3 regions of the Paenibacillus sp. FSL R7-0333 genome follow, and region 1 is predicted to be linked to each of the others. Evidence: predicted binding sites of a transcription regulator. Region 1 holds the regulator's gene; each other region holds the start of a gene.
The links. The regulator Rex, encoded in region 1, represses fermentation and respiration genes when NADH is low (regulators of the CRP and FNR family bind a similar motif). The targets are predictions, from matches to a motif close to TTGTGAAATATTTCACAA.
Positions count from the first base shown of each region.

Region 2: a site for Rex is predicted at 1,470-1,487, ahead of pflB (formate C-acetyltransferase). Genes of this name have one in related genera too.
Region 3: a site for Rex is predicted at 1,398-1,415, ahead of MKY86_RS11650 (DUF1641 domain-containing protein). Genes of this name have one in related genera too.

Region 1 covers NZ_JBBOBZ010000001.1:4,487,035-4,490,320, forward strand. The annotation lists gene MKY86_RS18940 (amidohydrolase) at 1-1,035, opposite strand, end outside; gene MKY86_RS18945 (redox-sensing transcriptional repressor Rex) at 1,025-1,675, opposite strand; gene dinG (ATP-dependent DNA helicase DinG) at 1,814-3,286, opposite strand, start outside.
Region 2 covers NZ_JBBOBZ010000001.1:4,765,085-4,768,370, forward strand. The annotation lists gene pflB (formate C-acetyltransferase) at 1-1,381, opposite strand, end outside; gene adhE (bifunctional acetaldehyde-CoA/alcohol dehydrogenase) at 1,643-3,286, opposite strand, start outside.
Region 3 covers NZ_JBBOBZ010000001.1:2,855,551-2,858,836, reverse strand. The annotation lists gene MKY86_RS11655 (NAD(P)/FAD-dependent oxidoreductase) at 1-850, opposite strand, end outside; gene MKY86_RS11650 (DUF1641 domain-containing protein) at 882-1,319, opposite strand; gene MKY86_RS11645 (nitroreductase family protein) at 1,644-2,261, shown strand; gene MKY86_RS11640 (hypothetical protein) at 2,334-3,005, opposite strand.

The sequences.
Region 1 (3,286 bases):
GTACTCCGTAGCCATCAGAAGCGCCTCAGGAGCCGGTACCGCTGTAGGATCACCGCTTACGCCCTTGTGGATCAGAGCCGCCAGCCTCATCTCTTCGAACATATCCAGATTGTTGTTGCTTGCCGCACCGTCTGTACCCAGGGAGACCTTAATCCCGGCTCTCAGCAGTTCAGGAACACGGGCAACCCCGCTGGCCAGCTTCAGGTTACTGCCGGGGTTATGCGACACGCCAACGTTATGGCGGGCCAGAATCCCGATCTCTTCATCGTTCAGATGAACCCCGTGGGCAATGAGCGAAGGACGGGTGAACATTCCGAGCTTCTCCAGATGTGCGACCGGACGCAGGCCGTAGTCGGCCACGTTCTGTTCCACTTCATGGCGCGTCTCGGACATATGGGTGTGCATTGGCAGGTCTAGATCATGGGCAGCCTGCACAAACTTCATGAAAAACTCTGGAGGACAGGTGTACGGGGCGTGCGGTGAGAGCATGGTCGTAATTCTGCCGTCAGCCTTGCCGTGCCAGTTACGGGCAAAAGCAATCGCCTCAGCGAGCTTCGCTTGCTGTACCTCTTCCGGGCACAGCCCAATTACGCCGCGCATCAACACAGCACGAATACCAGACTGCTCGGTCACTTCCGCTACCCGGTCCATATGATCATACATATCGAGGAAGGTGGTTGTGCCGCCCTTCAGCATCTCCAGCACGGACAACGAGGTTCCCCAATATACATCATCACCAGTGAATTTCTCTTCCATCGGCCACATCTTCTCCTGCAGCCAAGACTGAAGCACCATATCGTCGCCGTATCCGCGCAGCAGTGACATTGCAGTATGACCATGGGTATTGACCAGACCAGGCATGAACAGCAGACGGCTGCCGTCTACGACCTGTGCGCCATCCTCCACTACCGGCTCAGCTTCACCTATGTAAGTAATCAAATCATTCTCCAGGGTCATGTACCCGCTCAGTACCGGCTTGTCACTGCCCGGAACCAGGAAGTGCCCATTCTTGATTATCGTGATCTTACTGCTCATCTTCAGCCTCATCCTTTCCATCATGCAAATAATAGGCCAAGCTCTGCAGATCTGTGGTGAAATCTGCGGCATGAATCCGGATATTGGCAGGCGTCTTGAGAATAACCGGTGCGAAGTTCAGAATCGCTTCGATACCGGAATCCACAAGAATATCAGCTACGTTCTGGGCTTCACTGTCGGGCACGGTAATAATCCCGATCCGGATGCCCTGCGAACGGATTGTACTGCTTAGCTCCTCCATCGGCTGCACAACCAGCGAGTTGATCTGCTGGCCCACCTTCGGCGGGTAGGCATCGAAGATGGCAGTAATCTTCATCGTATCCTTCAAGTAAGCGTTGTAGTTAGACAAGGCATGACCGAGGTTACCGGCTCCAACCAGTGCAACATTAATTTGCTGGTCAAGCTTCAGGATATGGCGGATCTTCTCAATCAGATAAGATACATCATAGCCGATGCCTTTCCTGCCAAAATCGCCGAAATAAGCCAAATCCTTACGGATCTGGGCGGGATTTAGGTCAAGCTTCTGGCCCAGCTCCTGAGAAGAGACTGTGGAGATTTCACGTTTTTGGAGATCGTTCAGGAAACGCAGGTACACTGGGAGCCTGCGCACGACGGCCTCCGATATTTTATCCGATTTCATGTATTCTCCTCCTTAAAAGTTGTGTTAGACCCGTACAATTATAGCAACCGTGCCCCGCCGCCTGCCGGAGTGGCAGGGCAGGCGGGAACGGATCTTCAGGTTAATCATGACTTATTAATAATAGCAATAGCAGAAGAATTAGGAAACCCCGCCGTCATCCAGCCATTCGGCAATTCTCGGGACCATCTGCTCGGTGAGCATATGCTCCATCTTGGGACCGGGGAGCGAGTACAGGAAGTACTTTCCATAATGCGATTCAATGACTCTGGTATCGTACACAATTACGATGCCCCGGTCCTGCGCCGTGCGGACCAGCCGCCCGAAGCCCTGCTTGAAGCGGATGACGGCCTGCGGCACGGACAGCTTCATGAACGGATTCTTCTTCTGTGCCTGAAGCAGCTCCGACTTCGCTTCTGCCAGCGGGTGATTTGGCGGCTGGAACGGCAGTCTGACAATCGCCAGGCAGGTCAATGCTTCTCCCGGGATATCCACCCCTTCCCAGAAGCTGCTGGTACCCAGCAAGACCGAAGCCGGGCTGTCCTGGAAGCGGCGGATCAGCTTGCTCCGGCTGCCGCCTTCCACACCTTGTCCGAGTACCGCGATATCCTGTGAGGCAAGTGCCTCCTTCAGCGGTTCATACACCTGGCGCAGCATCTTGTAGGAGGTAAACAGCACCAGCATCCGTCCCCGTGTTGTTACAGCTGTCTCGGCAAGGGAGTGCACGAGGGTGTCCACAAAGCGGGCATCCCCAATACTCCCCTTGACGCTCGGGAAGTCCCGGGGAATGACCAGGAGAGCCTGCTCACGATACTTGAATGGCGACGGAAGCAGTGCAGTCATCAGACGCCGCTGCTCTGCAGCTTCGCCAAGACCCAGGTTATCAATCATAAACTGGAAGGATTTATCCACGGATAAGGTGGCCGAGGTCAGGATAATGCTCTTCTTCTTATCGAAGAACAGCTCCCTGAGCTGGGTGCTGACATCTACGGGAACAGCATACATTTGCAGCGACTTGCCCTTATAATTGCCGCTTCCCTCCAGCCAATACACGATGTTCTCATCGTTCAGACTCATGAAGAAGCGGATCTGCTCTCTAATGGATGCCAGATCCTTGAATAACCCACCGATATCAGTCACAAGACTGTCTGAGGAGGATTGGCTGTCCGTGTCACGCATTTCACTGAGCATTTTGTCGCCCTTGCGGATGATATCGCTCAGACTGAGGTTCAGTGTATTCTCAAGGGCAGCCAGCTCCTCCCAATCCTTCGGCTTCTTGCCCGGCTGCAGGCGTGCCACCAGCTGGCCTGCTTCACCGGCCCCGGCATCGCTGCGCTCGGGCAGCAGGCTGAAGAGCCGGTCGCTGAGCGCATCCCAGGACTCCTTCACCGTCAGCAGATCGGGATAGATCCGGTCGATCACGCCGCTCCATTCGGAGGCCTGCTCACTGCCCGAAGACTGCAGACTCTGGCGGAGGGCAGGCAGCTGCCCGCTCCGGCTATCCTTATAGAGACGGGTGAGGGTATGGGCGAATGTGAAATATTTCATCTGCATGCCAAGATGCTTGCCGGCAATATCCTCCAGATGATGGGCTTCATCAATCACAAGATGGTC
Region 2 (3,286 bases), 280 kb from region 1:
ATTCAGGACCTACCTGAGCACCGGATTTCTCATCTTTACCGCCATTGATCGCATACAGCAGAGCCTTAGCCAGGTTGGCACGGGCACCGAAGAACTGCATTTGCTTACCGATACGCATTGGGGATACGCAGCAGGCAATCGCATAATCTTCACCCCAGTATGGACGCATTACATCATCGTTCTCATATTGGATAGCGCTGGTCTCAATAGATACTTTGGCACAATATTTTTTGAAGCCTTCAGGAAGCTTCTCAGACCACAGTACAGTCAGGTTTGGTTCTGGAGCAGGTCCCAGATTGTACAGGGTATGCAGGAAGCGGAAGCTGTTCTTGGTTACGCGGGTTGTGCCGTCTTCAGCCATACCACCGATGGATTCTGTAACCCAAGTTGGGTCGCCGGAGAACAGGTCGTTATAGTCAGGCGTACGCAGGAATTTCACGATACGCAGCTTCATTACGAAATGGTCAACGATTTCTTGAGCTTGCTCTTCAGTCAGAGTACCTTCTTCAACGTCGCGTTGAACATAGATATCAAGGAAGGAAGATACGCGTCCAAGGGACATTGCCGCACCATTCTGTTCTTTAACAGCTGCCAGATAACCGAAGTATACCCATTGTGTAGCTTCTTTGAAGTTCGTAGCCGGTTTGGAGATGTCCATACCATGAGCTGCAGCCATTTGTTTCAGTTCGCCAAGAGCACGCATTTGCTCGGACAGCTCTTCACGCAGACGGATAACATCTTCTGTCATGGAGTCAACTTCAAGCTCAGCCAGTTGCTGCTTCTTGTCTTTAATCAGGAAATCAATACCATACAGAGCAATACGGCGATAGTCGCCGATGATACGTCCGCGGCCATAAGCATCAGGAAGGCCTGTGATTACGCCGGATTTACGCACAGCTCTCATATCTGGTGTATATGCATCAAATACGCCTTGGTTATGCGTTTTGCGGATGTTCGTGAACATGTCAACGATATTCTGCGGAAGCTCGAAGCCGTAAGCCTTAGTAGCATCGATCATCATCTTGATACCGCCGAACGGCTGAATGGAACGTCTGAAAGGCGCGTCAGTCTGAACGCCGACAATCTGTTCCTTATCCTTGTCAATGTAGCCAGGAGCGTGGGAAGTGATGGTGGAGACAGTATCGAGGGAAACGTCCCATACGCCGCCTCTTTCTCTTTCTTCCTTGCTCAGCTGGGAGATAATCTTCCACAGTTCAGTTGTATTGCTGGTAGGTCCAACCAGGAAATCTTCAGTTCCTTCATAAGGCTTGATGTTCTTGGCAATAAAGTTGTTAACGTCAACTTTCTTGGCCCAGACACCTTTTGTGAAATTTCTCCAACCTGATTTTGCTTCTAATACTTCTTTTTCAATCACCGACATGCTAAATCCCTCCATTTATATTTATTATATTTGTAGAGATCGCGGGCTTGAAGGTTAATCCCGTGTCTCGTGATCCCGAGGCTAATAGTTGTTATAAAATTCACAATCACATCTTCATAACGGGGATCGTTGTCTATATAAACATTTTAGTTTATTTTCTGAAAAAGGACTGTGACAAATATCACTCTTTCGGTGATATTTGTCACTTCCATCCAGTCCCATATTAACCTTTAACCTTATTCTTTGCCAGGCAACCGTTAATTAGTTATCGAATTTGCCGTAGAATGCGTTGCGGTATACATCAGCAAGCTCGGAGACCAGCGGCATTTTAGGATTGGCAGTAGTACATTGGTCTTCAAATGCACGGTCAGCCAGATAGTCTACACGGGATTCAAAGTCCTTAGGATCGAAACCAAGAGCCGAGAAGGATTCTTCGATACCGAGTTTTTTGTTCATGTCGCGGATTGCATTGATCAGGCTGGTTACGCCTTCTTCGGTAGTGCGTGCAGGCAATCCCAGAATACGGGCGATTTCTGCGTACCGTTCGTCAGCTACAAAGTGCGAATATTTAGGGAACGAAGCGAACTTCGTAGGTTTCTTGGCATTGTAACGGATAACATGCGGCATCAGGATCGCATTGGTACGGCCGTGTGCGGTGTGATACTGTCCGCCCCATTTGTGTGCCAAGCTGTGGTTAATCCCCAGGAATGCGTTGGCAAAGGCCATACCGGCAAGCGTCGAAGCATTGTGCATTTTCTCACGGGCCAGCTTGTCGCCTTGCAGTGCGGATTTCTCCAGCCACTGGAACACCAGTTGGATGGCTTTGATTGCCAGACCATCGGTATAGTCACTGGCCATTACAGATACATAAGCTTCGATAGCATGTGTCAATACGTCCATGCCTGTATCGGCAACTGCAGTCTTAGGCAAGCTGTAGACAAACTCAGGGTCAATAATTGCTACGTCTGGAGTCAGCTCATAGTCAGCGAGCGGATACTTGGTATTATTGCCTGTTGTCTTGTCTGTGATAACTGCGAACGATGTTACTTCAGAACCGGTACCCGAAGTGGTTGGAATGGCAACGAATTTCGCTTTGTTGCCGAGCTTAGGGAATTTGTATACCCGTTTGCGGATATCCATGAACTTCTGTTTCAGGCCGTTGAAGTCTGCATCCGGATGTTCGTAGAACAGCCACATGCCCTTGGCAGCATCCATTGGGGAACCACCGCCGAGTGCGATGATGCAGTCCGGCTGGAATCTGTTCATCATAGCTGTACCTTTTTCTACAGTAGTAGTCGATGGATCCGGTTCAACTTCCGAGAACACTTCGATCGCTACAGGAGTCTGGCGCTGACGCAGATAGTGCTCAACTCTTTCAACATACCCCAGTTTAACCATTACTGGGTCAGTGATGATAGCAACGCGTGTGATATCAGGCATTTTGGCCAGGTACTGAGTGGCTCCCTTTTCGAAGTAAATCTTGTCAGGTACTTTAAACCATTGCATATTCACGGTACGACGATTCACCCTTTTCACGTTGATCAGATTGATTGCAGTGACGTTCTGCGATACCGAGTTGCGTCCGTAAGATCCGCAGCCCAGTGTCAATGAAGGGATATTAGTGTTATAAATGTCGCCGATTGCGCCGTGAGTCGATGGCGAGTTGACGAGAATACGTCCGGTCTGCAGACGGTTGGAGAACTTCATGATTACTTCTTCGTTGTTGGAATGGATAGCCGAGCTATGGCCCATGCCGCCAAATTCAACGATTTGAGCTGCGCGCTCGATACCCTGGTCAGCATTCTTCACTTTGTAGCAAGCCAGAACCGGGCTCAGCTTCTCAGCGGACAATGGATATTTAGTACCTACACCTTCAAGCTCAGCTACCAGGATCTTCGTTCCGGC
Region 3 (3,286 bases), 1.6 Mb from region 1:
ACTGCAGGAATTCATTCACCGTGGCCCGGCCGCGGTTGACTTCAAGACCGGATTCGCCAACCAGCGGATTACCCTGTACCCCGCCGGTCCAGACGAAGGTGTTCGCTACAATCTGCTGCCCATCCTTGAGATCAATCTTATTATCGGCTACCTTCGTAACCGGAAGACCCGTCAGGAATTGCACCCCGCGCTTCTCCAGGCTGGCTGTAGCGCGCTCAATCAGATGATCCGGCAGGACAGGGAGAATCTTCGGACCTGCTTCAACGAGCAGAAGCTTGATCTCAGCAGGATTCACTCCATATTGCTTCGTCAGCTTAGGCAGAATATCGGCAATTTCGCCTACCAGCTCTACGCCAGTTAGTCCGCCGCCGCCGATCAGAATCGTTGCATCTGCTGCGTTGCGGGTTTTGGAGTAGTCACGAATCCGGTCTTCAATATGACGGCGGATCCGCAGCGCATCTGCTGCTGATTTCAGCACCATGCTGTATTCTTCAAGTCCCGGAATACCAAAGTATGCGGTGGTGCTGCCCAGACCGACAACGAGAGCATCATAGGTCAGCATGACGCCGTCCGAGAGAATAACCTGCTTGTTCTCTGGGGAGAACGAATTGACCTTGGCGATTTTCAGATCAATATCTTTACCGGCGAACAGCTTCGCCAGCGGCATGGCAACCGCCTGTTCAGACGCACTGCCCGCTGCAAGCCGGTGCAATTCCGTAATAATCTGATGTGTCGGATACTGATTGACTACTGTTATTTTGGCTTCCGCTTTGCTCATATATTTACGAACGGTTAAGGCACTAAGCAGGCCGCCGTAGCCTGCACCTAGAATCACTATATGTTTTGACATGATAATTCCTCCATCATTAAGTATTACGGGCTTATTTGCCCGATTGACGTTCACCGCTGACCTGCAGATAGGCATTCATGAACCGGAGAGCCTTCTGTACCTGCGGGTCCTTGATCATCTTCATCATGCCGAACAGGCTGACTGTTTCGCTGCTTGCTTCCGCGCGGTCTTTCGCTTCAATAACAGTAGCCGCCAGATTCTTGGCAGTGCCCACCACAGGACCCGCCATTTCCTTAATCGCACCGACTGTATCATTCTTAAGTACTTCATCTGTGGCAACCGACTGCACAAAATCTAGTGATTTGGACAATACACTGACCATTTGTGTGATCTGCGGCAGCTGCTCTACCAAAAGAATCAGAGATTGCTGCACCTCCGGCTTCAAAAGCTCTTTCAGCACATCCTCTCTGGGAAGAGCTGCTTCTGGTATTTCTTGTTCAGGCAGGGTTTGGGTAACGGTTTCTGACATATCGAAGTCTCCTTTTACAAATCGTATTCTTGCACAATGACATCCAGGTGAAACTATGTGACTATTATAACACTCTATTTGTTATTATTGTCACAATCTTTTTACCTTTGCAACCTATTTTTGTGATTATTATCACTTCCTCATCGGTTTTATCGAACTCAGTCGTTTAACAAGGTTAAATTTTACAAATTACTATGTTTTTCCTCATTGACGTATACAGAGAGTCGTGATATCTTAAGCAAGTAACTAAATGTAAGTTTATTAATTAATATCAGCAATTAATTATTACTAAGCAGCATACATATTAGATGGAGGTAATGACTTATGAGTACTTTTTCCGAATTGGTGCAGGCCCGCAGATCGGCTAATAATTTTGTGGAAGGTGTTACCATCCCGCAGAGTGAGCTCGAAGAGATGTTCTCCCTGGCACGTCTGGCTCCCTCGGCTTATAATCTTCAACACACCCATTACAAGGTGATCAGCGATGACAACGTAAAGGAAGCCATCCGCAAGGACGCGTATGGCCAATACAAGATTCACACTGCTTCTGCTGTTATTGTGGTGCTGGGTGACAAGAATGCCTACCTGCAGGCTCCAGAAATCTATAGCGGACTTAAGCTGCTGGGAGCGATGAGCGAGGATGCATACGAGCAAACCATTCAATCCATCAACGATGCTTATACCGGGAACGATGCGTTCCAGCGGGATGAAGCGATCCGCAATGCTTCTCTGTCGGCGATGCAGTTCATGCTGATTGCCAAGGATAAGGGCTGGGATACCTGCCCGATGATCGGCTTTGATCCGGAGGCTGTGAAGGCTACCCTCGGTCTCGGCGACCATATGGTTCCGGTGATGCTGATTACGATCGGCAAGGATAACCAGCACAAGATCAGACCGCGCGGCTACCGCAAGCCGGTTAATGAGTTTGTTGAATTCATCTAATAAAAAGGGTCTTTCGGCTAATATGCCGAAAGACCCTTGTCTATATCATCCTGCCGTATTCTCAATCCATGCTCACCGCGCATACTGCAAAATCGCCACAGCCGCACGCTCCTGCCGCTCTACATCCGTGCTGTTCAAGGCTGCCTTCAGGACAGCCAGCGCCTGCGCTACTGTAGCTTCATCCACCTGAACCGGACAGGCACCGGCGGCATTCCCGCCATCCCCTGCCTGATTCCCCAGCCACAGATCGATTCGGGCTGCGGGCAGCACTCCTGAATAGGCAGTTATTCTGCTGTCAGAGGCAAGCAGCCCTGTTACAGCCGGATTAACCGCAGCGAGGGGCAGACTCTTCAGCCAGGTGACACCGCGCCGGTGGGCTGTACTATTCTCTGCGCCGCTGTGCCGGGTATCATAGAAGTAATCGCCAAGGTCCCCGAGATACACCCATTCTTCATCGGCGATCAGCACATAATCCCCATCCTGCATCGCATTGACGAAGGTATCCAGGGTATGGGTTGCACCCTCCAGCTCCTGCCCGTGATAGCCGGCGGCAGCCAGCTTGCTGCTGATCTCTTCTCTGCTATGCTTCTCCAGATCACCCGTACCGGGATAGCCTGCACATATATAATTATCCTCCAAAAAGGACTTCAGCAGCCCGCTGCCGAGTTCCTCAAGCTTCACCCCATACAAGCTCATTTCCGTATCCTTTCCCTCCAGGCAAAGCTGCCGGAGTCTACGCAGCATTGAAACCATCCTTTTCATTATACAGCAAAGGCAGCGGGATTTGAATTCGGCAGATTCTAAGGAAAACGCAGAATAATAGCGCTTACAAGACCTTTTTCCAAACAGGAAGTGCAAATTTAAAAATTTCGGCTTTTTACTATTCCCCGCACGGACGGTATAATTCAGGTATCAGCTCAAGGAAACAGACACTGCAGGAAGAACATAGCCTGGGCAGAATCTCCGGCAGCTAATCTTAAGCAGCGCTCCTCCTTGTGACTGAGACTATATCTTTGATCCTGACA